Regions from separate parts of the Bacillus shivajii genome, predicted to be linked through region 3. Evidence: a T-box and tRNA genes for the amino acid it is inferred to sense, from the RefSeq annotation. Region 3 holds a T-box; the other regions hold tRNA genes.
The links. The T-box of region 3 lies ahead of trpS (tryptophan--tRNA ligase). A T-box ahead of a tRNA ligase gene usually reads a tRNA of that ligase, here a tRNA-Trp.
Positions count from the first base shown of each region.

Region 1: it encodes a tRNA-Trp, which carries the amino acid that the T-box ahead of trpS (tryptophan--tRNA ligase) is inferred to sense. The anticodon was not compared.
Region 2: it encodes a tRNA-Trp, which carries the amino acid that the T-box ahead of trpS (tryptophan--tRNA ligase) is inferred to sense. The anticodon was not compared.

Region 1 covers NZ_CP084703.1:3,751,269-3,761,464, forward strand. Annotated here, with positions in the region: gene LGQ02_RS18125 (tetratricopeptide repeat protein) at 1-1,543, shown strand, start outside; gene LGQ02_RS18130 (DoxX family protein) at 1,606-2,166, opposite strand; tRNA gene LGQ02_RS18135 (tRNA-Leu) at 2,561-2,645, opposite strand; tRNA gene LGQ02_RS18140 (tRNA-Lys) at 2,653-2,728, opposite strand; tRNA gene LGQ02_RS18145 (tRNA-Thr) at 2,958-3,033, opposite strand; tRNA gene LGQ02_RS18150 (tRNA-Val) at 3,040-3,115, opposite strand; tRNA gene LGQ02_RS18155 (tRNA-Glu) at 3,267-3,341, opposite strand; tRNA gene LGQ02_RS18160 (tRNA-Glu) at 3,404-3,478, opposite strand; tRNA gene LGQ02_RS18165 (tRNA-Asn) at 3,485-3,559, opposite strand; tRNA gene LGQ02_RS18170 (tRNA-Ile) at 3,561-3,637, opposite strand; tRNA gene LGQ02_RS18175 (tRNA-Gly) at 3,650-3,723, opposite strand; tRNA gene LGQ02_RS18180 (tRNA-Pro) at 3,929-4,005, opposite strand; tRNA gene LGQ02_RS18185 (tRNA-Arg) at 4,011-4,087, opposite strand; tRNA gene LGQ02_RS18190 (tRNA-Leu) at 4,128-4,216, opposite strand; tRNA gene LGQ02_RS18195 (tRNA-Cys) at 4,247-4,321, opposite strand; tRNA gene LGQ02_RS18200 (tRNA-Gly) at 4,338-4,412, opposite strand; tRNA gene LGQ02_RS18205 (tRNA-Gln) at 4,418-4,492, opposite strand; tRNA gene LGQ02_RS18210 (tRNA-His) at 4,506-4,581, opposite strand; tRNA gene LGQ02_RS18215 (tRNA-Trp) at 4,598-4,671, opposite strand; tRNA gene LGQ02_RS18220 (tRNA-Tyr) at 4,678-4,762, opposite strand; tRNA gene LGQ02_RS18225 (tRNA-Asp) at 4,933-5,008, opposite strand; tRNA gene LGQ02_RS18230 (tRNA-Ser) at 5,020-5,112, opposite strand; tRNA gene LGQ02_RS18235 (tRNA-Met) at 5,122-5,198, opposite strand; tRNA gene LGQ02_RS18240 (tRNA-Ala) at 5,234-5,309, opposite strand; rRNA gene rrf (5S ribosomal RNA) at 5,359-5,475, opposite strand; rRNA gene LGQ02_RS18250 (23S ribosomal RNA) at 5,544-8,479, opposite strand; rRNA gene LGQ02_RS18255 (16S ribosomal RNA) at 8,912-10,196, opposite strand, start outside.
Region 2 covers NZ_CP084703.1:3,535,089-3,545,284, reverse strand. Annotated here, with positions in the region: rRNA gene LGQ02_RS17140 (16S ribosomal RNA) at 1-718, shown strand, start outside; rRNA gene LGQ02_RS17135 (23S ribosomal RNA) at 1,200-4,135, shown strand; rRNA gene rrf (5S ribosomal RNA) at 4,219-4,335, shown strand; tRNA gene LGQ02_RS17125 (tRNA-Ala) at 4,345-4,420, shown strand; tRNA gene LGQ02_RS17120 (tRNA-Met) at 4,456-4,532, shown strand; tRNA gene LGQ02_RS17115 (tRNA-Ser) at 4,542-4,634, shown strand; tRNA gene LGQ02_RS17110 (tRNA-Asp) at 4,644-4,719, shown strand; tRNA gene LGQ02_RS17105 (tRNA-Tyr) at 4,892-4,976, shown strand; tRNA gene LGQ02_RS17100 (tRNA-Trp) at 4,983-5,056, shown strand; tRNA gene LGQ02_RS17095 (tRNA-His) at 5,073-5,148, shown strand; tRNA gene LGQ02_RS17090 (tRNA-Gln) at 5,162-5,236, shown strand; tRNA gene LGQ02_RS17085 (tRNA-Gly) at 5,242-5,316, shown strand; tRNA gene LGQ02_RS17080 (tRNA-Arg) at 5,320-5,396, shown strand; tRNA gene LGQ02_RS17075 (tRNA-Gly) at 5,650-5,723, shown strand; tRNA gene LGQ02_RS17070 (tRNA-Ile) at 5,735-5,811, shown strand; tRNA gene LGQ02_RS17065 (tRNA-Asn) at 5,813-5,887, shown strand; tRNA gene LGQ02_RS17060 (tRNA-Ser) at 5,895-5,985, shown strand; tRNA gene LGQ02_RS17055 (tRNA-Glu) at 6,006-6,080, shown strand; tRNA gene LGQ02_RS17050 (tRNA-Lys) at 6,454-6,529, shown strand; gene LGQ02_RS17045 (serpin family protein) at 7,037-8,173, shown strand; gene LGQ02_RS17040 (DUF6612 family protein) at 8,236-9,075, opposite strand; gene LGQ02_RS17035 (C40 family peptidase) at 9,199-10,196, opposite strand, start outside.
Region 3 covers NZ_CP084703.1:2,867,025-2,877,220, forward strand. Annotated here, with positions in the region: gene LGQ02_RS13985 (putative glycoside hydrolase) at 16-1,239, opposite strand; gene LGQ02_RS13990 (HD domain-containing protein) at 1,814-2,356, shown strand; gene LGQ02_RS13995 (sodium:calcium antiporter) at 2,709-3,710, shown strand; gene LGQ02_RS14000 (TlpA family protein disulfide reductase) at 3,896-4,447, opposite strand; T-box leader at 4,593-4,839, shown strand; gene trpS (tryptophan--tRNA ligase) at 4,897-5,886, shown strand; gene LGQ02_RS14010 (DUF3603 family protein) at 6,055-6,807, opposite strand; gene LGQ02_RS14015 (YuzI family membrane protein) at 6,906-7,112, opposite strand; gene LGQ02_RS14020 (DUF2268 domain-containing putative Zn-dependent protease) at 7,229-8,038, opposite strand; gene LGQ02_RS14025 (Crp/Fnr family transcriptional regulator) at 8,145-8,864, shown strand; gene LGQ02_RS14030 (response regulator transcription factor) at 8,861-9,487, opposite strand; gene LGQ02_RS14035 (sensor histidine kinase) at 9,487-10,196, opposite strand, start outside.

The DNA.
Region 1 (10,196 bases), 880 kb from region 3:
AAACATATATGAAGAAAAAGTAACAGGAGGTGAAATGCTGTTAACGTTTCTACTTCCTGCCGGACAAAACTATATTTTTTATGACATTCCATTCCAATTCGACCGCGAAGACCTTGATGAGATTCTTGTACACATCGATCATTTTAAACTTTTTTACGAACAAAACACCGGTGATAGGTCGACCTCTATTCAATCTCTTTTCAACCAAGAATTCCCTAGTATCGCAACGGTTATTTTTCAGTTTTTCACCGATCGAATATATAACAACACCTATTATACTTGGACCGATCCGAAGGCAAACGAAGTGGCCAAGCTCATCGAAAACTACCAGGTAAACTACCGTGATCACCAAAACTATACGATTATCGAGAAAAACCTTTTCAAACTTTACTACGATGTAGCTACTCCCAACATCTCTACCCCGGAAGCATATGCCGCATCTGTCATTTACTTAGCGAATGAACGATTGCACTTTGAAGACAGCTCTTTAACGATCGAAAAGGTGAGTGAGCAATTAAACACAAACGCATTTGAAGTGAGTCACTTATGGAAAAAAGTCGAAACGACTCTCGGAGAAAATCTTGATGAATTAATTGAAGACTATCATGGAGAAATAGTGAGGCGTACAACCGTGCCGAAAGAGTTGAATGATGACTTCGGGAACCTCATTCAATATGGTGTCGATCCCCTCTCTATCAATCCATCTTCAGAGAAGGAACAATTTGCTCTCGAAGAAAGGCTTAAAAACGATAATGGAAAACTAATCTATTCCGAAGAACTGATTTGGGAACCTAAAACAGATGAGGAAGTAGCAGTAAACACCATTTTTGACGTTATGGATTCCTCAAAAGAAGAAAAAATAAAAGCGATCGTAGAAGCACTTAAACTCGATCCAACTTGTATATATGCTTACACGCTCGCAGCAGAAATTGCTCCGACCGATCGAACATCAAAGGCATGTCTTGAAAAAGCATTAAAACTTGCTGAAGATCTCATCTCTCAACGCTCACACAATGAATATGACGATGAAATTTCCTTTTTTCAAAAGATAATAAAACCATATTTACGTGCAAAAGTTGGTTTAGCACGCATTTATTCGAAAGAAGGAGATGTAACAAAGGCACTTCAATTATATAAAGAGGTTATTTCATATAAAGATAGCGAAAACGAATACGATCCAATAAATGCTCACTATGAATACATCACCCTGTTAATAAATTGTGGAAAATATAAAGAAGCGCTTCGAACAATTCGTACCACGAGCTTTCGCTTAACTGCCCCACTTTTATATAATCAAGCGCTCATTGAATACCTTACCAACGGTAACAGCCGCTATTTAAAAACACTCCTCTTAAAAGCCATCGATGAAAACCCTTATGTGTATGACGAACTTACTCTATACGATCAATTAACAAACAATCATTTTACACACGTCGACGTTGGGAAAAAAAATGAAGCTCAATATTATGCACAATCGATCGGTGAAAAGTGGATAAGTTCCCCGAAACTACTAAAGATATTAAAAGAACTCCACACTCAATAACAATCCAAAAAATCCACTAAGTACCAAGTACCTAGTGGATTACAACTTTATTCAAGAAGAATTTATTCCTTTTTTACTTCTTTCCAAGGTGTACCTAAATACGGTAATGCCCAGCGGTCAACACCATACCAACCTGCTACTTTCCAAGCTAAAATAAGTAATACTGCAATCATAAACATCACAGGGTTCGTACTAATCGTTCCAGCAAGTAAAAAAGAGATATTCATAACTGCTCCAAAAAACGCTGCAATCCCTGTTAAAAATCCGACGATAAGTCCGAGACCGACGAGAACTTCGCCCCATGCGACCATATAAGCAAATGGTGTCGCATTAGGAATGACGACATTTTCAAGAAACCAAGCATACCAAGCTGCGACATCTCCTTCACCAGCACGTGCTAATGCTCCTCCCATATAACCTTCAATTGCAGCACCAGCATTTGCTCCAGTCCAACCTTCTTCACCAACTTTTCCCCATCCAGCTGTTAACCAAGAATAACCTAGATAAAGTCGTAATATTAACCATATCCACGCTGAACGAGTATTCGTAAACAAAAACCGAGACAATGGATTTTCTCCAACAATCACTTCTTTACCAAACGTCCCACGTTTAACTTCAACCATTTAGACACCTCCATGTCATATTCTACTTTTACTATTCCATTCTTGTATATTTTTAAACAAGGGATAGCTCAGTTTGACACTGCACACTAATGAATCCATTAAAAAACACTCAGCTTTTAAACTGAGTGTTTATGATAGAAAAGAGCTCAAACCTTTTAGTAAAGTTATTTGAACCAATAATAAGCATTCATTAATAATGATGACCACAACATTCAGTATAGAACCTGATTTTATTACATCATCAGTATACACATTTGAGTGTTCAATTAGGATAAAAGAGTAGGAGGATCACTGCCCTCCCCTCACATTTGATACAGAACCAAAGTTTGTGAATACAGCCAAATAAAAAAAAGACCAACAATTGTTGGCCTTAATCACTTAGTTATGTATTTTATGGTGCGGGTGGAGGGAGTCGAACCCCCACGCCCGAAGGCACTAGATCCTAAGTCTAGCGCGTCTGCCAATTCCGCCACACCCGCATAAAAATGGTGAGCCATGAAGGACTCGAACCTTCGACCCTCTGATTAAAAGTCAGATGCTCTACCAACTGAGCTAATGGCTCGCAGTAATTGCGATGATGATATTTCATGAAGCTTACGGACGATGTAACGCTTCGTCCTCGTACCTGTTTCTTCCTCTGCTAGCTTGTCCTTCGATGCTTGATGCGTCGAAACAACTCGCAGCGGTTTCGTGATGTAAACGCACGTAACTGAGCTAATGGCTCGCAGCAATATCAATGATGATATTTCATGAAGCTTACGGTCGATGTAATGCTTCGTAGTAAAAATAAATGGTGCTGGCCAGAGGACTTGAACCCCCAACCTACTGATTACAAGTCAGTTGCTCTACCAATTGAGCTAGGCCAGCATAAAATGGTGGAGGATGGCGGGCTCGAACCACCGACCCCTTGCTTGTAAGGCAAGTGCTCTCCCAACTGAGCTAATCCTCCATTTGTTTGAAATAAGCAGTGAATCTCTTCGTCAGATGCGCTCACTCACATCCTCACGTATGTGTTATACGCTCCAATGCTCATCCCCTTACTTCCTCGACCTTCTTGCTTCTTCCAAACAAAACAATATTAAAATTACTGATTAGAAGAATGGTGACCCATAGGGGATTCGAACCCCTGTTACCGCCGTGAAAGGGCGGTGTCTTAACCACTTGACCAATGGGCCTATATATAATTGATTAGCAGAAGTAATTCCTACTATTAAACTACGAACTTGTTAAACAAAAATGGTGACCCGTAGGGGATTCGAACCCCTGTTACCGCCGTGAAAGGGCGGTGTCTTAACCACTTGACCAACGGGCCACAATATGGCTCCACAGGTAGGACTCGAACCTACGACCGATCGGTTAACAGCCGATTGCTCTACCACTGAGCTACTGTGGAATGGTGGGCCTGAGTGGACTCGAACCACCGACCTCACGCTTATCAGGCGTGCGCTCTAACCAGCTGAGCTACAGGCCCATTTTAAAAAAATGGAGCGGGTGATGAGAATCGAACTCACGACATCAGCTTGGAAGGCTGAGGTTTTACCACTAAACTACACCCGCGTATGATTTTTGTTAAGACTTCAATTGCTTACCACGCTCTACCATGTCTCTTCCTCTACTAGCTAAGCTATCGTAGCTGTTTCCGTCGAGACAACTCGTAGATATTTCGACGATGTTGTTGCTCGTGGCTGAGGTTTTACCACTAAACTACACCCGCATATAAACCTATTAAGGTTACTAATTTTATCCTTGTACATATTTCAAATGGTCGGGAAGACAGGATTTGAACCTGCGACCCCTTGGTCCCAAACCAAGTGCTCTGCCAAGCTGAGCTACTTCCCGTTCTATGGCGCGCCCGAGAGGAGTCGAACCCCTAACCTTTTGATCCGTAGTCAAACGCTCTATCCAATTGAGCTACGGGCGCCAATGATTTTTACTACGCAAAAATCATTAGAATTTATAAATGGTGCCGAGGGCCGGACTTGAACCGGCACGATAGTCACCTACCGCAGGATTTTAAGTCCTGTGTGTCTGCCAATTCCACCACCCCGGCATGAGGTATAAAGGACTAATTTTAAAGTTTTGGAGGCGGCACCCGGATTCGAACCGGGGAATCAGGGTTTTGCAGACCCATGCCTTACCACTTGGCTATGCCGCCAAGTTCAAAATTTTTATGGAGCGGAAGACGAGATTCGAACTCGCGACCCCCACCTTGGCAAGGTGGTGTTCTACCACTGAACTACTTCCGCATAAATGGCAGGGCTAGCAGGATTCGAACCTGCGAATCACGGAATCAAAATCCGATGCCTTACCGCTTGGCTATAGCCCTTTAATATATGATATGGGGCGGCTGATGGGAATCGAACCCACGAATGCCGGAACCACAATCCGGTGCGTTAACCACTTCGCCACAACCGCCACAAAATTAAAAAATTGGCAGGGGTAGTAGGAATCGAACCCACATCAAAGGTTTTGGAGACCTTCGTTTTACCATTAAACTATACCCCTATAAAATGGTGGAGGGGGAGAGATTCGAACTCCCGAACCCTGAGGGAGCGGATTTACAGTCCGCCGCGTTTAGCCACTTCGCTACCCCTCCACGTTTTTGGATAAGCCGCAATTGTTTTCGTCAGCTAATTATGATTCCATTTTTCCCATGAACTAAAGTGCATTCATACGTTGTTTCACTTGCTTTCTTACCTTCTTGATTCTAGACAATAATCCAAATTATTATACTACGAATCTTTTAATAGTTTAATATAAATTTAATGGCGGTCCCGACGGGAATCGAACCCGCGATCTCCTGCGTGACAGGCAGGCATGTTAACCGCTACACCACGGGACCAGGTAAATATATGGCGGAGGAGGAGGGATTCGAACCCCCGCGGGCCGTGAAGCCCCTGTCGGTTTTCAAGACCGATCCCTTCAGCCGGACTTGGGTACTCCTCCGTATAATATTGGTAGCGGCGGAGGGAGTCGAACCCACGACCTCACGGGTATGAACCGTACGCTCTAGCCAGCTGAGCTACACCGCCACAATATAAAAACAAAGATAATGATAAAAATCAATTGGTGGAGCCTAGCGGGATCGAACCGCTGACCTCCTGCGTGCAAAGCAGGCGCTCTCCCATCTGAGCTAAGGCCCCAAAAATGTCACAAAGTTAATGGGACTAACTATGTTAGCCCCATTCCCTCGCCTGGCAGCGTCCTACTCTCACAGGGGGAGAGCCCCCAACTACCATCGGCGCTGAAGAGCTTAACTTCCGTGTTCGGCATGGGTACGGGTGTGACCTCTTCGCTATCGCCACCAGACTTTTTATTCCTTCAAAACTAGATAACATTTGACTGACGACCTTCGGTCTGAAGGTTAATGTAATACTTTGGTTAAGCCCTCGATCGATTAGTATCTCTCAGCTCCACGTGTTGCCACGCTTCCACATGAGACCTATCAACCTCATCATCTCTGAGGGATCTTACTCACTTGACGTGATGGGAAATCTCATCTTGAGGGGGGCTTCATGCTTAGATGCTTTCAGCACTTATCCCGTCCACACGTAGCTACCCAGCTATGCTCTTGGCAGAACAACTGGTACACCAGCGGTGTGTCCATCCCGGTCCTCTCGTACTAAGGACAGCTCCTCTCAAATTTCCTACGCCCGCGACGGATAGGGACCGAACTGTCTCACGACGTTCTGAACCCAGCTCGCGTACCGCTTTAATGGGCGAACAGCCCAACCCTTGGGACCTACTTCAGCCCCAGGATGCGATGAGCCGACATCGAGGTGCCAAACCTCCCCGTCGATGTGGACTCTTGGGAGAGATTAGCCTGTTATCCCCAGGGTAGCTTTTATCCGTTGAGCGACGGCCCTTCCATACGGTGCCGCCGGATCACTAAGCCCGACTTTCGTCCCTGCTCGACCTGTATGTCTCGCAGTCAAGCTCCCTTATGCCTTTGCACTCTGCGAATGATTTCCAACCATTCTGAGGGAACCTTTGGGCGCCTCCGTTACTTTTTAGGAGGCGACCGCCCCAGTCAAACTGCCCACCTGACACTGTCCCTGAACCGGATCACGGTCCGAGGTTAGAATTCCAGTACAGCCAGGGTAGTATCCCACCGACGCCTCCACCGAAGCTAGCGCTCCGGCTTCCAAGGCTCCTACCTATCCTGTACAAGCTGTACCAAAATCCAATATCAAGCTACAGTAAAGCTCCATGGGGTCTTTCCGTCCTGTCGCGGGTAACCTGCATCTTCACAGGTAATATAATTTCACCGGGTCTCTCGTTGAGACAGTGCCCAAATCGTTGCACCTTTCGTGCGGGTCGGAACTTACCCGACAAGGAATTTCGCTACCTTAGGACCGTTATAGTTACGGCCGCCGTTTACTGGGGCTTCAATTCAGAGCTTCTCCCTAATGGGATAACCCCTCCTCTTAACCTTCCAGCACCGGGCAGGTGTCAGCCCCTATACTTCGCCTTGCGGCTTGGCAGAGACCTGTGTTTTTGATAAACAGTCGTTTGGGCCTATTCACTGCGGCTCTCTCGGGCGTAAACCCTAATAGAGCACCCCTTCTCCCGAAGTTACGGGGTCATTTTGCCGAGTTCCTTAACGAGAGTTCTCCCGCGCGTCTTAGAATTCTCTTCCCGCCTACCTGTGTCGGTTTGCGGTACGGGCACCAGTCACCTCGCTAGAGGCTTTTCTAGGCAGTGTAGGATCAGGAACTTCGCTACTAAAATTTCGCTCGCCATCACAGCTCAGCCTTACGGTAAGCGGATTTACCTACTTACCAGCCTAACTGCTTGGACACGGACATCCAATGCCGTGCTTACCCTACCTTCCTGCGTCCCCCCATTGCTCAAATGGTGACGTGGTGGTACAGGAATTTCAACCTGTTTTCCATCGCCTACGCCTTTCGGCCTCGGCTTAGGTCCCGACTAACCCTGAGCGGACGAGCCTTCCTCAGGAAACCTTAGGCTTTCGACGGAGGGGATTCTCACCCCTCTTTTCGCTACTCATACCGGCATTCTCACTTCCAAGCGCTCCACCCATCCTCTCGGTTGAGCTTCAACGCCCTTGGAACGCTCCCCTACCACTGTCCGTAAGGACAATCCATAGCTTCGGTGATACGTTTAGCCCCGGTACATTTTCGGCGCAGAGTCACTCGACCAGTGAGCTATTACGCACTCTTTCAATGGTGGCTGCTTCTAAGCCAACATCCTGGTTGTCTAAGCAACTCCACATCCTTTTCCACTTAACGTATACTTGGGGACCTTAGCTGATGGTCTGGGCTGTTTCCCTCTTGACTACGGATCTTAGCACTCGCAGTCTGACTCCCGAGGATAAGTATTTGGCATTCGGAGTTTGACTGAATTCGGTAATCCTGTGGGGACCCCTAGTCCAATCAGTGCTCTACCTCCAATACTCTTCCCTCGAGGCTAGCCCTAAAGCTATTTCGGGGAGAACCAGCTATTTCCGAGTTCGATTGGCATTTCACCCCTACCCACACCTCATCCCCTCACTTTTCAACGTGAGTGGGTTCGGGCCTCCATCCAGTGTTACCTGGACTTCACCCTGGACATGGGTAGATCACACGGTTTCGGGTCTACAACCACGTACTCATTCGCCCTATTCAGACTCGCTTTCGCTGCGGCTCCGTCTCTTCAACTTAACCTTGCACGTAATCGTAACTCGCCGGTTCATTCTACAAAAGGCACGCCGTCACCCATTAACGGGCTCCGACTACTTGTAGGCACACGGTTTCAAGATCTCTTTCACTCCCCTCCCGGGGTGCTTTTCACCTTTCCCTCACGGTACTGGTTCACTATCGGTCACTAGGGAGTATTTAGCCTTGGGAGATGGTCCTCCCAGATTCCGACGGGGTTTCACGTGTCCCGCCGTACTCAGGATCCACTCCGGAGGAAACGAAGTTTCGACTACAGGGCTTTTACCTTGTCCCGCGGACCTTTCCAGGTCGCTTCATCTACTCCGTTTCTTTGTAACTCCGTATGGAGTGTCCTACAACCCCAAGAGGCAAGCCTCTTGGTTTGGGCTAGTTCCGTTTCGCTCGCCGCTACTCAGGAAATCGCATTTGCTTTCTCTTCCTCTGGGTACTAAGATGTTTCAGTTCCCCAGGTCTGCCTTCTCATACCCTATGTATTCAGGTATGGATACCACCTCATTACAGGTGGTGGGTTCCCCCATTCGGAAATCTCCGGATCAAAGCTTACTTACAGCTCCCCGGAGCATATCGGTGTTCGTCCCGTCCTTCTTCGGCTCCTAGTGCCAAGGCATTCGCCGTGCGCCCTTTCTAGCTTAACCACTTTGCGGCAGATAACCATCGGATTTCTGCGTCAGCTGCGATCTTCGAGATCCTCACGTACATGTTGTACGCTGTGGCCTCTCATCACTTGCTTCCTTGAACTCCTCGGTTCTCTTTGCAAACCAATATCATAATTGGTTTTACCACGTATGGCGTCATATTAACCTTCTAAGACACTCGGTTGTACTCTGTCGAATCCATTACTGAATTCGTTTCAAACAACCGGTGAAGATCAATCAGTCTATATCTGTTATCTAGTTTTCAAAGAACAACGACGCACAGGATGTGCTAGCTTCGGCGTTATCGCAGGACGCGATGTCTTTAGCCGAAGTTCCTTAAAATCCTTACGTCTTGAGAGATAAAAAATAACCTCTCAAAACTAAACAAAAAGCGCAAACGATCGATAAAGTAATGAGCTAATAGCTCCTTAGAAAGGAGGTGATCCATCCCCACCTTCCGGTAGGGATACCTTGTTACGACTTCACCCCAATCACCTGTCCCACCTTCGGCGGCTGGCTCCAAAAGGTTACCGCACCGACTTCGGGTGTTACAAGCTCTCGTGGTGTGACGGGCGGTGTGTACAAGGCCCGGGAACGTATTCACCGCGGCATGCTGATCCGCGATTACTAGCAATTCCGGCTTCATGCAGGCGAGTTGCAGCCTGCAATCCGAACTGAGAATGGCTTTATGGGATTCGCTCAACCTCGCGGTCTCGCTGCCCTTTGTACCATCCATTGTAGCACGTGTGTAGCCCAGGTCATAAGGGGCATGATGATTTGACGTCATCCCCACCTTCCTCCGGTTTGTCACCGGCAGTCACCTTAGAGTGCCCAACTAAATGCTGGCAACTAAGGTCAAGGGTTGCGCTCGTTGCGGGACTTAACCCAACATCTCACGACACGAGCTGACGACAACCATGCACCACCTGTCACTCTGTCCCCCGAAGGGGAAAGCCCTATCTCTAGGGTTGTCAGAGGATGTCAAGACCTGGTAAGGTTCTTCGCGTTGCTTCGAATTAAACCACATGCTCCACTGCTTGTGCGGGCCCCCGTCAATTCCTTTGAGTTTCAGCCTTGCGGCCGTACTCCCCAGGCGGAGTGCTTAATGTGTTAACTTCGGCACTAAGGGCATCGAAACCCCTAACACCTAGCACTCAACGTTTACGGCGTGGACTACCAGGGTATCTAATCCTGTTTGCTCCCCACGCTTTCGCGCCTCAGCGTCAGTTGTAGGCCAGAAAGTCGCCTTCGCCACTGGTGTTCCTCCACATATCTACGCATTTCACCGCTACACGTGGAATTCCACTTTCCTCTCCTACACTCAAGTCCCCCAGTTTCCAATGACCCTCCACGGTTGAGCCGTGGGCTTTCACATCAGACTTAAGAGACCGCCTGCGCGCGCTTTACGCCCAATAATTCCGGACAACGCTTGCCCCCTACGTATTACCGCGGCTGCTGGCACGTAGTTAGCCGGGGCTTTCTGGTTAGGTACCGTCAAGGTGCCGCCCTATTCGAACGGCACTTGTTCTTCCCTAACAACAGAGCTTTACAATCCGAAGACCGTCATCACTCACGCGGCGTTGCACCGTCAGGCTTTCGCCCATTGCGGATGATTCCCTACTGCTGCCTCCCGTAGGAGTCTGGACCGTGTCTCAGTTCCAGTGTGGCCGATCACCCTCTCAGGTCGGCTACGCATCGTCGCCTTGGTGAGCTCTTA
Region 2 (10,196 bases), 670 kb from region 3:
TAGGTGTTAGGGGTTTCGATGCCCTTAGTGCCGAAGTTAACACATTAAGCACTCCGCCTGGGGAGTACGGCCGCAAGGCTGAAACTCAAAGGAATTGACGGGGGCCCGCACAAGCAGTGGAGCATGTGGTTTAATTCGAAGCAACGCGAAGAACCTTACCAGGTCTTGACATCCTCTGACAACCCTAGAGATAGGGCTTTCCCCTTCGGGGGACAGAGTGACAGGTGGTGCATGGTTGTCGTCAGCTCGTGTCGTGAGATGTTGGGTTAAGTCCCGCAACGAGCGCAACCCTTGACCTTAGTTGCCAGCATTTAGTTGGGCACTCTAAGGTGACTGCCGGTGACAAACCGGAGGAAGGTGGGGATGACGTCAAATCATCATGCCCCTTATGACCTGGGCTACACACGTGCTACAATGGATGGTACAAAGGGCAGCGAGACCGCGAGGTTGAGCGAATCCCATAAAGCCATTCTCAGTTCGGATTGCAGGCTGCAACTCGCCTGCATGAAGCCGGAATTGCTAGTAATCGCGGATCAGCATGCCGCGGTGAATACGTTCCCGGGCCTTGTACACACCGCCCGTCACACCACGAGAGCTTGTAACACCCGAAGTCGGTGCGGTAACCTTTTGGAGCCAGCCGCCGAAGGTGGGACAGGTGATTGGGGTGAAGTCGTAACAAGGTATCCCTACCGGAAGGTGGGGATGGATCACCTCCTTTCTAAGGAGCTATTAGCTCATTACTTTATCGATCGTTTGCGCTTTTTGTTTAGTTTTGAGAGGTTATACTCTCAAATAAATAACTTTGCAAAGAGGATCAAGCTATTCAAGGAAGCAAGGATTCGAGCGATTGAGCGTATGTTTAAAGGATACGTGACAAGAGCGAGAGACGAAGCTGACGAAGAAGAGCGACGATCATCTGTAGCAAATTGTTCTTTGAAAACTAGATAACAGATTAAGACTGATTGATCTTCACCGGTTGTTTGAAACGAATTCAGTAATGGATTCGACAGAGTACAACCGAGTGTCTTAGAAGGTTAATATGACGCCATACGTGGTAAAACCAATTATGATATTGGTTTGCAAAGAGAACCGAGGAGTTCAAGGAAGCAAGTGATGAGAGGCCACAGCGTACAACATGTACGTGAGGATCTCGAAGATCGCAGCTGACGCAGAAATCCGATGGTTATCTGCCGCAAAGTGGTTAAGCTAGAAAGGGCGCACGGCGAATGCCTTGGCACTAGGAGCCGAAGAAGGACGGGACGAACACCGATATGCTCCGGGGAGCTGTAAGTAAGCTTTGATCCGGAGATTTCCGAATGGGGGAACCCACCACCTGTAATGAGGTGGTATCCATACCTGAATACATAGGGTATGAGAAGGCAGACCTGGGGAACTGAAACATCTTAGTACCCAGAGGAAGAGAAAGCAAATGCGATTTCCTGAGTAGCGGCGAGCGAAACGGAACTAGCCCAAACCAAGAGGCTTGCCTCTTGGGGTTGTAGGACACTCCATACGGAGTTACAAAGAAACGGAGTAGATGAAGCGACCTGGAAAGGTCCGCGGGACAAGGTAAAAGCCCTGTAGTCGAAACTTCGTTTCCTCCGGAGTGGATCCTGAGTACGGCGGGACACGTGAAACCCCGTCGGAATCTGGGAGGACCATCTCCCAAGGCTAAATACTCCCTAGTGACCGATAGTGAACCAGTACCGTGAGGGAAAGGTGAAAAGCACCCCGGGAGGGGAGTGAAAGAGATCTTGAAACCGTGTGCCTACAAGTAGTCGGAGCCCGTTAATGGGTGACGGCGTGCCTTTTGTAGAATGAACCGGCGAGTTACGATTACGTGCAAGGTTAAGTTGAAGAGACGGAGCCGCAGCGAAAGCGAGTCTGAATAGGGCGAATGAGTACGTGGTTGTAGACCCGAAACCGTGTGATCTACCCATGTCCAGGGTGAAGTCCAGGTAACACTGGATGGAGGCCCGAACCCACTCACGTTGAAAAGTGAGGGGATGAGGTGTGGGTAGGGGTGAAATGCCAATCGAACTCGGAAATAGCTGGTTCTCCCCGAAATAGCTTTAGGGCTAGCCTCGAGGGAAGAGTATTGGAGGTAGAGCACTGATTGGACTAGGGGTCCCCACAGGATTACCGAATTCAGTCAAACTCCGAATGCCAAATACTTATCCTCGGGAGTCAGACTGCGAGTGCTAAGATCCGTAGTCAAGAGGGAAACAGCCCAGACCATCAGCTAAGGTCCCCAAGTATACGTTAAGTGGAAAAGGATGTGGAGTTGCTTAGACAACCAGGATGTTGGCTTAGAAGCAGCCACCATTGAAAGAGTGCGTAATAGCTCACTGGTCGAGTGACTCTGCGCCGAAAATGTACCGGGGCTAAACGTATCACCGAAGCTATGGATTGTCCTTACGGACAGTGGTAGGGGAGCGTTCCAAGGGCGTTGAAGCTCAACCGAGAGGATGGGTGGAGCGCTTGGAAGTGAGAATGCCGGTATGAGTAGCGAAAAGAGGGGTGAGAATCCCCTCCGTCGAAAGCCTAAGGTTTCCTGAGGAAGGCTCGTCCGCTCAGGGTTAGTCGGGACCTAAGCCGAGGCCGAAAGGCGTAGGCGATGGAAAACAGGTTGAAATTCCTGTACCACCACGTCACCATTTGAGCAATGGGGGGACGCAGGAAGGTAGGGTAAGCACGGCATTGGATGTCCGTGTCCAAGCAGTTAGGCTGGTAAGTAGGTAAATCCGCTTACCGTAAGGCTGAGCTGTGATGGCGAGCGAAATTTTAGTAGCGAAGTTCCTGATCCTACACTGCCTAGAAAAGCCTCTAGCGAGGTGACTGGTGCCCGTACCGCAAACCGACACAGGTAGGCGGGAAGAGAATTCTAAGACGCGCGGGAGAACTCTCGTTAAGGAACTCGGCAAAATGACCCCGTAACTTCGGGAGAAGGGGTGCTCTATTAGGGTTTACGCCCGAGAGAGCCGCAGTGAATAGGCCCAAACGACTGTTTATCAAAAACACAGGTCTCTGCCAAGCCGCAAGGCGAAGTATAGGGGCTGACACCTGCCCGGTGCTGGAAGGTTAAGAGGAGGGGTTATCCCATTAGGGAGAAGCTCTGAATTGAAGCCCCAGTAAACGGCGGCCGTAACTATAACGGTCCTAAGGTAGCGAAATTCCTTGTCGGGTAAGTTCCGACCCGCACGAAAGGTGCAACGATTTGGGCACTGTCTCAACGAGAGACCCGGTGAAATTATATTACCTGTGAAGATGCAGGTTACCCGCGACAGGACGGAAAGACCCCATGGAGCTTTACTGTAGCTTGATATTGGATTTTGGTACAGCTTGTACAGGATAGGTAGGAGCCTTGGAAGCCGGAGCGCTAGCTTCGGTGGAGGCGTCGGTGGGATACTACCCTGGCTGTACTGGAATTCTAACCTCGGACCGTGATCCGGTTCAGGGACAGTGTCAGGTGGGCAGTTTGACTGGGGCGGTCGCCTCCTAAAAAGTAACGGAGGCGCCCAAAGGTTCCCTCAGAATGGTTGGAAATCATTCGCAGAGTGCAAAGGCATAAGGGAGCTTGACTGCGAGACATACAGGTCGAGCAGGGACGAAAGTCGGGCTTAGTGATCCGGCGGCACCGTATGGAAGGGCCGTCGCTCAACGGATAAAAGCTACCCTGGGGATAACAGGCTAATCTCTCCCAAGAGTCCACATCGACGGGGAGGTTTGGCACCTCGATGTCGGCTCATCGCATCCTGGGGCTGAAGTAGGTCCCAAGGGTTGGGCTGTTCGCCCATTAAAGCGGTACGCGAGCTGGGTTCAGAACGTCGTGAGACAGTTCGGTCCCTATCCGTCGCGGGCGTAGGAAATTTGAGAGGAGCTGTCCTTAGTACGAGAGGACCGGGATGGACACACCGCTGGTGTACCAGTTGTTCTGCCAAGAGCATAGCTGGGTAGCTACGTGTGGACGGGATAAGTGCTGAAAGCATCTAAGCATGAAGCCCCCCTCAAGATGAGATTTCCCATCACGTCAAGTGAGTAAGATCCCTCAGAGATGATGAGGTTGATAGGTCTCATGTGGAAGCGTGGCAACACGTGGAGCTGAGAGATACTAATCGATCGAGGGCTTAACCAAAGTATTACATTAACCTTCAGACCGAAGGTCATCAGTCAAATGTTATCTAGTTTTGAGAGTACAATACTTCTCAATTTCATAAGTCCAGTGACGATAGCGGAGAGGTCACACCCGTTCCCATGCCGAACACGGAAGTTAAGCTCTCCAGCGCCGATGGTAGTTGGGGGCTCTCCCCCTGTGAGAGTAGGACGTTGCTGGGCTTTTTATATGGGGCCTTAGCTCAGCTGGGAGAGCGCCTGCTTTGCACGCAGGAGGTCAGCGGTTCGATCCCGCTAGGCTCCACCAATTGATTTTTATCATTATTTTTGTTTTTATATTGTGGCGGTGTAGCTCAGCTGGCTAGAGCGTACGGTTCATACCCGTGAGGTCGTGGGTTCGACTCCCTCCGCCGCTACCAATATTATACGGAGGAGTACCCAAGTCCGGCTGAAGGGATCGGTCTTGAAAACCGACAGGGGCTTCACGGCCCGCGGGGGTTCGAATCCCTCCTCCTCCGCCATATTTACCTGGTCCCGTGGTGTAGCGGTTAACATGCCTGCCTGTCACGCAGGAGATCGCGGGTTCGATTCCCGTCGGGACCGCCATTTAAATTAGTAGCTGACGAAGAGATTCGCAGTATAAAAAATTGTTTTCTTGACGAGAAACAAGAAGGTCAAGGAAGCAAGTGAGATGACGTTTGAGCGTACTTCTGTACGTGATAAATGGAGTCGAACGTAGCTGACGAAGAGATTCGCAGTTTATCGTCAAGAAAAACGTGGAGGGGTAGCGAAGTGGCTAAACGCGGCGGACTGTAAATCCGCTCCCTCAGGGTTCGGGAGTTCGAATCTCTCCCCCTCCACCATCTTATAGGGGTATAGTTTAATGGTAAAACGAAGGTCTCCAAAACCTTTGATGTGGGTTCGATTCCTACTACCCCTGCCAAATTTAAAATCTTGTGGCGGTTGTGGCGAAGTGGTTAACGCACCGGATTGTGATTCCGGCATTCGTGGGTTCGATTCCCATCAGCCGCCCCATATAATATTTTAAAGGGCTATAGCCAAGCGGTAAGGCATCGGATTTTGATTCCGTGATTCGCAGGTTCGAATCCTGCTAGCCCTGCCATTTATGCGGAAGTAGTTCAGTGGTAGAACACCACCTTGCCAAGGTGGGGGTCGCGAGTTCGAATCTCGTCTTCCGCTCCATAAGCGCCCGTAGCTCAATTGGATAGAGCGTTTGACTACGGATCAAAAGGTTAGGGGTTCGACTCCTCTCGGGCGCGCCATTTTTTAAAATATGCGGGTGTAGTTTAGTGGTAAAACCTCCAGCCGCAAAGCAATACATCATTGAAGTTGCAGCGTGCTGCTTCGACGGATAATTCTCCGAAGCGAAACTTGAAGAGGAAGAAGCAACGTTCAATATTCAGTGTTTACAAACTCTTGGAGTTGTCTCGACGGAAACAGCTACGATAGCTTAGCTAGTAGAGGAAGAGACATGGTAGAGCGTGGTAAGCAATTGAAGTCTTAACAAAATTATATGCGGGTGTAGTTTAGTGGTAAAACCTCAGCCTTCCAAGCTGATGTCGTGAGTTCGATTCTCATCACTCGCTCCATTTTTTTAAATGGGCCTGTAGCTCAGCTGGTTAGAGCGCACGCCTGATAAGCGTGAGGTCGGTGGTTCGAGTCCACTCAGGCCCACCATTCCACAGTAGCTCAGTGGTAGAGCAATCGGCTGTTAACCGATCGGTCGTAGGTTCGAGTCCTACCTGTGGAGCCATTTTTATGGAGAAGTACCCAAGTGGCTGAAGGGGCGCCCCTGCTAAGGGTGTAGGTCGTGTAAGCGGCGCGAGGGTTCAAATCCCTCCTTCTCCGCCATTATTATTAAATTGTAAAAAGGCCCGTTGGTCAAGTGGTTAAGACACCGCCCTTTCACGGCGGTAACAGGGGTTCGAATCCCCTACGGGTCACCATTTTCATTAATAAATAGAATAGATTAGAAGAAACATCAACGCAAATACTGCGAGCCATTAGCTCAGTTACGAGCATTTACATCACGAAACCGCTGCGAGTTGTTTCGACGCATTAGGCATCGAAGACAAGCTAGCAGAGGAAGAAACAGGTACGACAACGAAGTGTTACATCGTCCGTAAGCTTCATGAGATATCATCATCGCAAACACTGCGAGCCATTAGCTCAGTTACGAGCATTTACATCACGAAACCGCTGCGAGTTGTTTCGACGCATTAGGCATCGAAGACAAGCTAGCAGAGGAAGAAACAGGTACGACAACGAAGTGTTACATCGTCCGTAAGCTTGATGAGATAACATCATCGCAAATACTGCGAGCCATTAGCTCAGTTGGTAGAGCATCTGACTTTTAATCAGAGGGTCGAAGGTTCGAGTCCTTCATGGCTCACCATTTTTTTTAGACTTGTATTGAACAGGTCTTTTTATTTTGTCTAAAAATGTAGTAATCCTTCTAATTGATCACCATATATTTCAAGTACTTTTAACCCCTCCTATTAATAATCTTCTACATATATCGATCCAATTTTTTTAAAGTTCAATTTTTTCCTTTAACTCTTTCTTTATACATTCTTCTGTTAGTCATATTTACACACATGCCATTTTATATTTTCTGTATTTCTATGAATTGTTTAAGAGTATTCACATGTTTTAATCGTTACGTCTCGGGGAGTGATCACTTTCCTTTTCTAGGTGTGAAGAGTCAGGTCAAGGTATTAAAAGTGTTGGCCGTAGTATTGAATCAATGATGAATGAAAAAGTAACCGTTCTTCATTTATCATAAAACGCTTCCCCCTTTTGACTAAGGTCATAAGGGGGTTTTCTTTTAAGCATTAGGAACGCTGAATATCATATTTATTAATAGTGGCTTTGATTTATGGGAAGAGGTGGGATATTCAATATGTCAGAAGAAAAAAGAGAATGTGATGGTCATTTTCAGTGTGAATTTCCAAAACGTATCAATCAAATCAGTAGTCAGTTCCTTTATAAATTGTTTGAAAAAAAAGATAATGTATTAATTAGTCCTTATAGTTTGATTGAAGCACTAATGATGACGTTAGTTGGTACAAAGGGAGAAACGAAAAATGAGCTTCTAGAAACTATAGGGTTAATTAAAATTAAGGAAGAGGAAATCTTTCAGTTTTATAAAGACTATCATAAAAGGTTAAAGAATGAAGAAACGATTGAAGTTACTGTAGCAAATTCATTATGGATGAGAGAAGAAAATGAATTTTTTCAAGGGTTTAAACAGATACTTGAGAAACAATTTGAAGCAAAAATTGATTATTTAACAACGAAGGAATCGATTAATAATTGGGTGAGGGAGCAAACTGCTGGGAAAATAAGAGATATGGTAGATACAATTGATGAAAGTACGCTGATGCTTTTACTAAATGCTGTGTATTTCTATGGAGAGTGGAGCAAACCGTTTGACCGTGATCTCACATCAACAGAACGGTTTACAACAAGTGAAGGTATAAGTGTTGAAATTCCTTTTATGCTTAAAAGAGATTACATCATGTATAAAAAGACGGAAAAATATGAGACTGTCCGTCTTTTTTATGGGGATCAGCGTAGTTTTTGTATGGATTTACTACTTCCTCGGGAGAAAGAGAAGTTGCGTGACATAATAAAAGAGATATCCAATAAAGATGTAAAGTGGGAAGTACCAAATGAAGAGAGCTATGGGGTAATAAAAGTTCCGAAGTTTTCAATCGCGGTAGAGCATCAGTTGAAGGATATGTTAATAGATCTTGGGGTGAAGAAAGCATTTGATCCATCAGAAGCAGACTTTTCTGGCATTGCATCTATACCACCGAACCTTTATATTAATGAAGTGAAATCGAAAGCGTTTATTGAACTTAATGAGGAAGGAACAGAAGCTGCGGCAGTAACTTCTGTAGAAGTAAGAGGAGGAGGTGAACAAGAAGTATTTAACTTAGCATTTAACCATCCATTTCTTTTTCGAATATGTGACTGCACAAATGAAACGGTACATTTTGTAGGATATGTTGCAAACCCAAGAAACCAAGGATGAAATAACTTAAGATGAAAAAGGTGTTTCCGGATAAATTCCAGAAACACCTTTTGTACATTTACTTAAAAGCCACCTAAAAAGTCTTCTTCTGTCATTTCTTGAGCATTATTCATGACTTCTTCAGGGACTTGTAAATCATTTAATTCATTGAACCGACTTAAAGTAAGGTGTGATGTTTGTTCCATTGTCATCGACTCACCTTCAATTTCCATGGTCAGCTCCATGTGAATGTTCGCTTCAGTTTGGTAATTCGTTTCTTTATCGATAAAGATTTCATACTCTAACTGATGAATCTCAATATCGGACCAAATGTCATGGAACATCTCATCGAGTCCTTCTCCAGCCATGCCGCCAATTTGTTCAGCGAATGTCTCCATATCAGCACCTTCGCCTTTTAAACGAATGACATAATGACCGTCTGTTTCTTCTAGGCTTAGTTCTGAAATGTGATCTTTAAATGGCTTTATTTGTTCTTCAGGACTTAATTGTGCATCTGTTAAGCTTAAGAATTCATCCATTAATGATTCAGGGAATTTTGCCCACTCTCCTACGAAAGGATCCTCAATGAAAAAGCCGTCTTCCTCAGAGAAGTAAGAGTCATATTCGAATGACATATCCATTCCCATCCCCATGTCACCGAGATCTAGACTTGTTTTCTGAAAGAATGTTAATGGCTCTAAAAGTAAATCCATTTCGATCATTGTATCAAAATCCATTGCTTCGTTTTCATCAATGACCATACTTTGTGTTGAATCCATATTCATAGAATAGCTTGTTAAGCCTTCCATTGCTTCAATAGAGTCATTCAATACACTTTCGACATCATTTACTGTTTCTTCATCATTACATGCTGCCAAGAACATTGTCGTGGCTGCAGCAACTAGCATTACACTTTTTTTCATGTGTTTACCTCCAAGATTCATTTAGCTTTATTTAAGTCCCATTTAAATTTACGTTACCATTGGAGAAAAGTTTCGTGAAAATTAGTTTCATATTTTCAAAGACGTTTCCTTCAAAGGGAGTACTTAATCCCTTTCATATGTTCGAATGCCTTTTAATCGTTCATATGACCAATAGTAACTAAACCGTGGATCGACGATTGATACGCCTTCATCTTTTCGAACGACAAGTAATTGTCCATCTCCTAAGTGAAGAGCTGGTAGTATATAACCTTTGTCTGATTCAAAGAAAAAAATATCTCCTGTTTGTTCTTCGCCAAGCTTTACAGGGGCACCATATTTCCACTGTTTTTTTGCAGTACGAGGGAAATTACGGTCATGTTGTTTCATGATGTAGTACGTAAGTCCAGAATAGTTAAATCCTTGATCTGGTTTTTCCCCATTTTTCGTGTATGGCAGGTTCAGTAGTGTTGAGGCCGTACCAATGATAGGGTCGTTTACATTCAGCTGTATATGATCGAATCGCTTCACGCCCGTAAAATGTTTCATCCATGCGTCACCTAAATAGGAGATGGTTGTTTCTCCTTCTTCAGCGCTAGCATGGATAAAATAGTTGTCACCTAAGTAAATACCGGTGTGGGAAATCCCTTCTTGCCATGTACCAGAAAAATAAAGAACATCCCCTGGTTTAGCGTCGTCTAAAGGTATTTCTTTCCCTACTTTCCATTGCTGGTAAGTTATGCGAGGCAGATGAACATTCAATTCTTCAAAGGCATGTTGCACTAAAAAAGAGCAATCAAATGCGGCTAAGGTGTCCCCAGTTAAAAGATATGGACGATGGAGCATGCGCAATGCTTCTCTTATTGCTGGATGGTCATGGTTTTTATAAGTGGAAGGAGAAAGCCTCTTTTTTTCCTCTTCAGATAACCTTCTTGCTTCAAGGAACCTCTTTTTGTATGAGTTATTTCTAGTGAGGCTCCTAAGCTCAACACCATGGCGAGTGGCAACAATGAACTCGTCATTATTTAAATAAACAGCCGAGAATAACCCTTTCTCTCCTTTGAAAAACAGTAAGTCGCCTTCTTGTAACTCCTGAGTGGAAACGTGCTCCCCAAGCTCGCGCT
Region 3 (10,196 bases):
CTTTTTTCATCTAACTTATTCTTTTCCAACTAAATAGTCGACGCCCTCAGTGTAACGATTTCTTGCATTCCATAATAAAAATTCGTCAATATCATTTTCATAAAGAGCGCGAATTTGTGCTTCAACTTCATCAACACCATATACTAAATAATTTCCTGCTCCTAAATAGGATGCTGTAAAATCTTGAATCCACGGTCTAGATACTGGTGGATCATCTAATTCAGCTAATTTCGCATTTTCTACCTTTGCATATTCTGTAACGAGTTCATAAGGGTACAAATCTGGTTTATCAATCCCAAAATATGATGTCCAATGGCTTGGGTAAATCATTGAGGAAATGACATCCACATTTTCTGAGATCTTCGTAAAATTTTGACCAATTCCAGGTGCCTCAGGTAATGTTGCAGTGTATCCGAAAATATCAACAGATACATCAACATCATAAGGTTCCAAGCGCTCTCTTGCATACTTCACAAAATCAGTAACAGCTTGAACACGCTTTTGAACATTATCGTCACCATCTGTATAATTACCTACTTCATAATCTAAAATATCATCACGGCGTTCAAACCCTTCTGGGAAACGAACATAGTCAAACTGAATTTCTTGAAAGCCCATTTCAGCTGCTTTTATCGCCATATCGACATTGTATTCCCAAACTTCTTCTAGAAATGGGTTTGTAAATGCTTCACCACGATTGTTTTTCCATACTTGACCATTGTCTTTAAAAGATAGATCTGGTCGCTGTTCAGCAAGTAACGTATCTTTAAATACAACAATACGAGCAATTGGATAAATTTCATGTTCCTCTAAAGTACTCATCATCGCTTCTGGGTCTGAAATCATTCGTTGAGAAATGTCAAAATAAGGTGAATCCTCATCTGGTCGATACGTTAAATAGCCATCGTCTTCTTTAATATCAATAACCATACTGTTTAAAGCCGTTGTATCAACAAGGTTAATAAGATCATTGAACCTAGCTCCGCCAGCTGAATGTCCAGTTACATAGATCCCACGGACAGCATCCGGGTACTCAAACGTATACCCTGAGTCAAAAACAAACCTAGCTACTCTCTCTGGCCACTCACGTGTTTGAAGTTGCACTTCTTTTGTCACATGTGCTCCTACTGTTAAAGCTTTTTCATTGTCTTCACCATCTGCCTGAGCTACCACCGAAAAGAAACCAAGTGTACTAAACAAAACTACAACCATTGATAAAAAAAACGTTTTTTTCCCCATTGTTTTCACTACCTTTTCTTTTTCTGTATTTCTAAGTTGTCTAAAATGGACAACCAATATGCTGGTAACTGTTGTTCTAAACGATCGGTACGTTCCATTATTTAATCTATATTCATACTTTAACATTGAATTAAGAAAAATTGTTCGATAATTTTTGAGGAACTTCATAAAAAATTCAAAATTCCTAGTAAAGTCATAAAAAACTACAAAAAGTGGCTTAGTTTCTTGTATTTAAAAGATGAAAAAGTAAGAAAGTCAACAAATTATCTTATGATAAGGCTGTGTTAAAGCTCAATGTTGATATCTTGGGATTTGAGGAATGGCAGGTGGTGACGCCTGCGGGAACAGCACGAACCGAAAATCACTCTTAACGAGTATTTACGAGTTCAGAGAAGTTGAGGTCGTGCCCGCGGCAAGCATCCAACTATAATAACGAAAATCAACAACTAACTTTAACAGAGCCTATGATAAATAACCCTAAAAAAATGTTTGACTTGCTTTATAGAAGTCAATATAATATTGAACAATATACTTTTTTAAATCATTTGACTTTTATAATAAGGAGGAAATGAGAATGAAGCGTTTATCATTATCTGAAATTTACCAACATCCTATTACCCAAAAATATATAAAACGATCAGGATTAGCTCATGCCATTTCAACTGCTTATTATGCATTTGATTATGCAAAAGAAAAAGGTGTTGACCCGGATTTAGCAGTCAAAGCAGCATTTTTACACGATATCGGACACTATAATTGGTATCGAGACGGTAAATGGGATTACGAATTATATAAAGAAAATGACATTCATGCAATAAAAGGGGCAGAACGTGCGCATAAGCTATTAATTCGTTTAGGAGAAGAACCTGTAAGTGCGAAAAAAATTGCCTTAGCGATCCTTCTTCATACTGACTCTTATTTGCCTTCAGGAGAATTAAACCTTGAACCTTTACAAGAAGTTGTCGCCTATGCTGATAAGGCTGATGAAGAACCAGATGGTTTACACCACTACAAAAATATAGAAGAAGCAAAAGCCGTACGTTTAATTAAACGATTAGACGAACAAATAAATGAAGTTCGTCACCAATATAAACAAAAGGGGCAGCCAGCATCTTAATACATAGATGTCGTGCTGTCTTTTTTCCATAGAATACATTTGACGGTTTACCTCCTCCATGATAAATTAGATTTATCATACAAAAACAACCTTTACAATACAGTTCAATAGACAGAATGTAATTGTCATATTTGAACAACATGTAAAAAGGGGAGTAGCTACCTATATTATCTTCTCTACCCATTTAATATAGGCTAATGAATCGTCACTTCAGCAGCACATATGTTGCTCGGTTCATTAAACTTTGACTTTTCAAAGGACGCAAGACCTTTTTATGAAATGAGACCTCTATTTGAGGACTGTTTCATAAGAAGGTCTATTTTTGTTTGAAAACAGGAGAGGAAGTAAGGCTATGGTTTATTTAATTTTTCTTTTAGCTGCGATCATTACAGTCGTATTAGCAGTAAGGCTTTCTACATATGCTGATGTATTGAGCAAGCGTACGTCTTTAGGCGGAATGATGGTAGGTACGATTTTACTTGCAGGTGCAACATCGTTACCTGAGTTGACAACGAGTGCAACTGCTATTTATGTTAATAATCCTAATATTGCGGTTGGAAATGTTCTTGGGAGTAATTTGTTTAATTTATTAATATTAGCTGTTTTTGATGTTATTTATCGTAAGAATAAAATGCTTACCTCTATTGAAAACGACCATGTGATCACGAGTATGGTCAGTCTAGGTTTAACGGGGCTAATATTTGCGGCAATGATTATCCCTAATGGCCCTCAAATATTTGGCGTCGGTATAGAATCCTTCCTACTAATTTTCTTTTATTTTGGTAGCATGAAAATCATTACAAGCGGTCAATCAGAAGTCACTAATGCCGAAGCTGCTGCATCTATAAATGAAAGCGACCATCATACAAGAGCAATTTCACTTAAGCACGCTAAAATAGGGTTTGTCATTTCTTCGCTACTTATTTTCGTAACAGGATCAGCGTTAACAATTGCTGGAGATCATATTGCACATAGTACGGGTTTATCTTCAACTTTCGTTGGAAGTTTTTTAATTGCTGGTGCAACTTCTTTACCTGAAGTTGTGACAGTACTAGTAGCCATTCAATTATTAAACTTCAATTTAGCCATAGGCAATATTGTTGGAAGTAACATCTTTAATTTATTGATCTTAGCTTTTATAGATGTTTTATACCGTGAAGGTAACATTTTAGGAACGGTAAGTAGTGTATCATCTATTACCGCGTTAGCTGTCATGGTTTTAAACATCATTTTCATCGCTACAATTCTTTATTGGCAAGCCCATAATCAAAACAGTAAAGTCTATGCTGTTCCATCGATCATGCTTATTATCATTTACGGTATATCATTTTATATTATCTTTTCGTTAAGCTAAAAACAAACTCTACTTTTCGAAGGTGGCTCAAACGTTTCTATGAGTCACCTTTCCTATTATTTACAAAAGGCTATTTTCTAAAAAGATAATTGCTTTTAGTAAAAATATAATCTCTCGAATCGGTTACAGGCGAACGCTTTCACCTCTTTGTATTTATAAAAAACAACAACCTATGCGAAAAAAGCCTAACGAAAAAAGTTAGATTCTCTCATTTTCTCTAATGTCATCATTCCATGAGAACGTTCCTCTATTACACCTTCTTCATTTATTAATAAAATCGTTGGTACACCAACCACTTCATATTGCTTTTGAACCACTTCATCACGATCTAATAATACTTGGTCACTTGATATTGGCAGTTCCTGTATATATTGTGCAACCGTACCTTCACTTCTTTCAGAGCCTGTTAAATTGACAGGAATCACTTTTACGTGTTCTAACAACCCTTCAGATTTGGCTGCATCTAACTGCTCCCATTGTTCTGAACAGACGTGACACCAAGAGGTAAAAAATATAAGAAACATATTTTCATTGTTATTTCCTGTTACGTATACTTCTTGTCCTTCAGCATTCCCTAAATGAAATGGCGTCATTTTATCTCCTTGCTGAACACCTTCTGACACTTCTGTCATTGTTCGCTGTGTTAATGCCCACTCATGATCTGATTGTACATACATAACCCCACCGATAAACAAAATAAAAGCTAGTAACATCCATTGTAATTTTCTTTTTAACACGGACATCCCCCCTTTCTCACAATTTATGCAAAAAAAAAGTGATTAGTACAACCTAAAACGTTTTCTGTTTGGATCTGTCCCCACCGAATTTATAAATTTGCTTTCTTATATAAAAAGGCATATAATAGTTAACAAATTTCATACAAATGAAGCGATGATAAAGAGTAGTACTTCTCCTGTAACATGTTCAGAGAGTCTGCGGTAGCTGAGAGCAGATCATGTGGCGAGTAGGAATGGACTTTTGAGCTTTCAGGCTGAACAGTTTTTCTTAGTAGGCTCTGACGTAACTCAAACGATATCTTGAGACCCCTTACTAAAAATTGGTGAGGATTATTGAGTGATTTCTATTTTAGAAATAAACAGGGTGGCAACGCGGTCCATTCGTCCCTACTTCATGGGATGAATGGGCTTTTTTTTGATGAAAAAAATGAACGAAAGGCGGAAGAAAAATGAAGACAATTTTTTCTGGAATTCAACCTAGCGGAACGTTAACTCTCGGTAATTATTTAGGAGCAATGAAACACTTCGTAGACATGCAAGATGAAAACAATTGCTATTTTTGTATTGTTGACCAACATGCCATTACTGTTCCTCAAGACCGATTAGAACTACGAAAGAATATTAAAAGCTTAGCTGCTTTATATTTAGCAGTCGGGATCGACCCTAATAAATCAACATTGTTCATACAATCAGAAGTTCCGGCACATGCTCAATTAGGTTGGATGATGCAATGCGTGAGCTACATTGGTGAACTCGAGCGTATGACACAGTTTAAAGATAAGTCTGATGGAAAAGAGGGTGTCTCATCAGCATTGTTAACTTATCCACCATTAATGGCATCAGATATCCTTCTCTATAAAACGGATATCGTACCAGTTGGAGAAGACCAAAAACAACATTTAGAACTAACAAGAAATTTAGCGGAACGATTCAATAGTAAATATAATGATATATTCACAATTCCTGAAGTTAGAATTCCTAAAGTTGGCGCTCGCATCATGTCATTAGCTGAACCAACTAAAAAAATGAGTAAATCAAGTGAAAATCAAAAAAGCTTTATTTCCATGCTTGATGATGAAAAACAAATTATGAAAAAAGTGAAAAGTGCAGTAACAGACTCTGATAATGAAGTTCGTTACGATAAAGAAAATAAACCAGGTGTATCAAACTTGCTTTCAATTTACTCTCTTTGCTCAGGTGAATCGATCGAAGCAATAGAAGAGAAGTATGCTGGCAAAGGTTATGGCGATTTTAAAGAAGGTGTTGCTCATGCGGTTATTAATACATTAAAACCAATCCAAGAGCGATACAATGAATTAATTGACTCAGAGGAATTAGATGAGATTCTAGACCAAGGTGCTGATAAAGCAAATCGCGCCGCACAAAAAATGCTCGTTAAAGCAGAAAGAGCGATGGGCCTCGGTAGAAAACGCAGATAATGATGGAAAGGCTGTTCACGGACAGTCTTTTCTTATTGAAACTTAATTTATCCGTGAGAAATTTAATTTATCCGTGAAAATCTCAATTTATCCGTGAGAAACTTAAATTTTACAATCTCCCATAAAAGAAAGCGTGATCAAATGACCACGCTTTACTATTTATGTACACTATTGAACCTTTCTTCCTTCTCCTGTTTGAATTTCCCATAGCTTTTCAAAGAAAGGTTGTCCTTTAATCATCGTTAAACAATATTCTTCATGCTTTTTTGACCAACCTTCTCTGATCTCATCATACAGCTCGTTCCATGCTTCTTCAAAACTCATTTGCTGAATCTCTAAATATTTATCAGCAGCCCATTCTGTATACCAATAGCGGATTTCAGCTGTGCTGGCTTCTTTATAAAGCTGATCTAAAGCCATGAAAAGAAGTTGTTTCAACTGTCTTTCCTTCCTTACAAGCCCCTTCATTAATAATGGATCTGGGGACAAAATATGATATTGTTTTTCACAGTCTAAATAATCCATATAGTATTCTCTGACTGGCTCTGAGGATATTAGTTGAAATAGCTGCTCTTCTTGTCTAGGGACCATACGGCTTTTACGTATTGGTGTATGATAACCAATCGTATCTACAATAATTGTTCTTACTCCGTCAGTGGCTAAGAAGCAATATTCCATTTCAACACGCTCACTTTTACGGCGAACGTAGCTTTGTTTATACACATCAGCCAACAATTCTTCTGGTAGTTCCAACAACGTGTTTTCAATATAATCAAATAACGCTTCAGAAATTTTAATCACAGCTATTTGATCAACTAATTCAATCTTGTCCTCTTTTCGCCATTCAAAAAACTCACAAACGTTATATCCATTTTCTTCGCCTTCAAACCAATTTACCCATACATCGCGCATGTGGAGCATGAGGTCAACCCCTTTATACGATTCATTTTATGAACAGTATTGTCAGGTGAAAACCAATTTATTCCACAGTTTTGCGATAAAATTAAATCTAATCTATCTCATTTCATGCGAAACGGCAAGTAAAGCATCCCCCACACAATTAATAATCCGATAATAAAAATATAAAACTCTATACGACCGATGAGGAACAAGAAATATTCTACAACGGAATAACCAACTGTTAACAAATTTAAATAGGCAACTAAGCTAACCCCTCCTGTGACAGCTAAACCAAATCCGATAAATAAAAATAAAAAGCGGACCATCACTCGTTTCTCCCCCTTCCTCCTTTCTTGTCGTTTCTTCAGCCTGTCCTATTTAAAATATATGATTGGTGTAAGGGAAAAAAGACCTCTTTTCTATAAAGACGTCAATCGATTTGTTATAAAGATGAAAGTCGTAATAACTCTTCTGGACTTTCTTTTAATAAATTTTTAGCATTAGGTAAACCATGTTTATCACAATATGATTTAACAATCTCATATCCCGTTCGATAACCTATCCATTTTGGAATCCCATACTTCCCACCAAACATATAGATATGGTGGTTTCTTCTACCGATTAAATCTTTACGCTTTTCAAGAACATATTTCCACCAATGTTTTATTTCATCAGTTGTATAAATATTTGTCCATGGTGCTTTATACTCTTCTCCTAAGGTACGTTCAACTTCAATTTCTGCTAACCCTTCCATAATCATCGATTCTAATAAAGAAACTGATTCTTCAGTATGGTTTTGGTAATGAAGTCTACAAACGTGATGATATTCATGTGTGAGTAATGCTAGCTTTTCTTTTAGTGGGATATCTTCAGAATAAAACAATAAAAGAAATGTAGGAAATGACACGCCGTTCTTGCCACGTAAGCTTTCCATTATTACTGAATGATCATCGTTTACCGGAAATATAAATATTTTTGCATCTGGTCCAGAAAATTCTTCTTTAAGTTTTTGCCAATGCCTTTCTAACTTGTTTAGTTTCATTGTTTGATGCCATTGGGCTAATTTTTTCCTCGTCATCAAGTGTATAGGCTTCAAACCATTTTGGTATAAAAATGCAATCCATTGGTCATCTGTCCATTCTGGTATTTGTTCAAAAAGTTTAGAGAATCTAGGTATGCTCTCGTCCCCTCTTCGATGATCACTTTCTTGAATAAGTTGAAGCATCCACTCTGTTGTATGAATAACCGGCATCTTATAATTTCCCCCTTACGTGACCTAATTCACTACATCGTTCTTATAAATATGTTATGCTAAAATGACTATAATGCTAACGATGAAAGTGGAAGGAGGCTTAAAATTGGACGTTCAACAAAGTGAAAATTCATATGTTCCTTTTTTTCAGCAACTTTCAAAAGAAAATCGAGATATATTATTAACTCATGGATTTAAACATCATGTACGTGCCGGCTCCACGCTTTTTTACGAAGGTGAAACAGCAAAATACATTTATCTTGTAAAATCTGGAGAAATTCGATTGAGTAAAATGACAATCGACCAAAAAAAATTCTTCCTTCACTTGAAGAAGAAAGATGATATCGTTGGGGAATTTTCTTTATTTAACGATATGAGCTCAAGCATGACTGCTGAGGCTGTCGAAGATTGTGAACTTATCCGCTTCGATCAAAAAACATTAGAAGCACTCTTTACGCAAAATGGTGAAATTGCGACCGCATTCATTAAGTTATTTGCCAGAAATACACAGTCTACGCAAGCTAAGTTTTCTGATTTACTTCTTTATGGAAAAACAGGTGCACTGTATTCGATCTTAATCCGTTTTAGTAACTCATACGGCAAAAAGAAAGACAATGGTATTCTCATTACAAAAAAATTGACCAATCAAGAAATTGCTCATTTCATTGGTACGAGTAGAGAAACGGTCAATCGTATGTTGAATGATTTAAAGCGTGATCACATCTTATCTGTAAATGACGGATATATTACGGTTCATGATGTAGGATTTTTAAAAAGACATTTACAATGCGGTAAATGTCCTGTCGAAATATGTACACTTTCTTAAATTAAATGATGTTTGTTTGCATAGATCGCTGCTTGTGTTCGGTCTTCTAGCTCTAATTTTGCAAATATATGGCTGACATGTGTCTTAACCGTTTTGATTCCAATATACAACGTATCTGCTATTTCTTTATTTGACATTCCTTTTCCTATGAGCGCAAGCACTTCTTTTTCTCTTTTCGTTAATGTTTCATGTTTTTGCGATGAGTGCATTCGTTCAAGCATTTTTTGTGTCACTTTCCCTTGAAATGTTGGCTCTCCTTTATGTGCTTTTCGAATCGCATCAGCTATTTCCTGTGCACTTGACGTTTTTAAAAGATAACCAAAAGCACCTGCTTCAATAACAGGAAAAAGCATTTCATCATCTAAATAACTTGTTAGGACAATGATTTTTATCTTTTCTTCTGATTGCAACTGTTTTGTCGCTTCGATTCCATTCATCCCATCCATCAAAAGGTCCATTAAGATCACATCTGGTTGTAATTCCTTAGCTTTACGAACAGCTTCTTTACCATCAGACGCTTCTCCTACTACTTCTAGATCGTCTTCAACTGATAAGTATGTTACAAGACCCATGCGAACCATCTCATGATCATCAACAATTAGTACTTTGATCTTTTCACCCATTATTCATCTCCCCCTGTTCCATTTTCTGTTAAAGGAATACGGAACTCTAATTTCGTTCCTTTACTTGGATAAGATACAATGGAAAAATGCCCACCTAACTCTACAATCCTTTCTTCCATTGAATTAAGCCCATAGCTTACTCTCATTTGACTATCGTCACTCTCCATATCAAAGCCAATACCGTCATCTTCTAAAATAAGAAGTAGCTGTTCTGTTTTTCGTACAGCTTTTAATGTCAAAGACTTCGGGTTAGCATGTCGTAATGCATTTGAAATTCCTTCTTGTATCACTCGAAATAACTGTTCTTCTACCCCGGGTTCTAAATTTGGTAGCTCTAATAAAGACCAGCTAATTTGTAATTGAGGGTGCTTCCTTCTCAACTCATCTAATATTGATTCTAAAGCATCACTTAACCCGTTTCCCTCTAAAGTAACTGGACGTAAGTGCATAATTAATGCTCTCAACTCTTGTTGAGCGTGATGAACCATCTTCTCTGTTTGCTGAAATAATTGCTTTGCTTTCTCAGGGTTTTTTTCAATCACTTTGGGCATTGCTCCAAGCGACATGGAAACGGCAAATAACTCTTGACTAACTGCATCATGTAGGTCTCGAGCTAACTTCCTTCTCTCCTCTAGGCTTGCCGCCCGCTCTGCTTCAGAAATTAACGTAGCATTTTCGTTCAAAACCCTTCTCATAGAACGTATTTGCT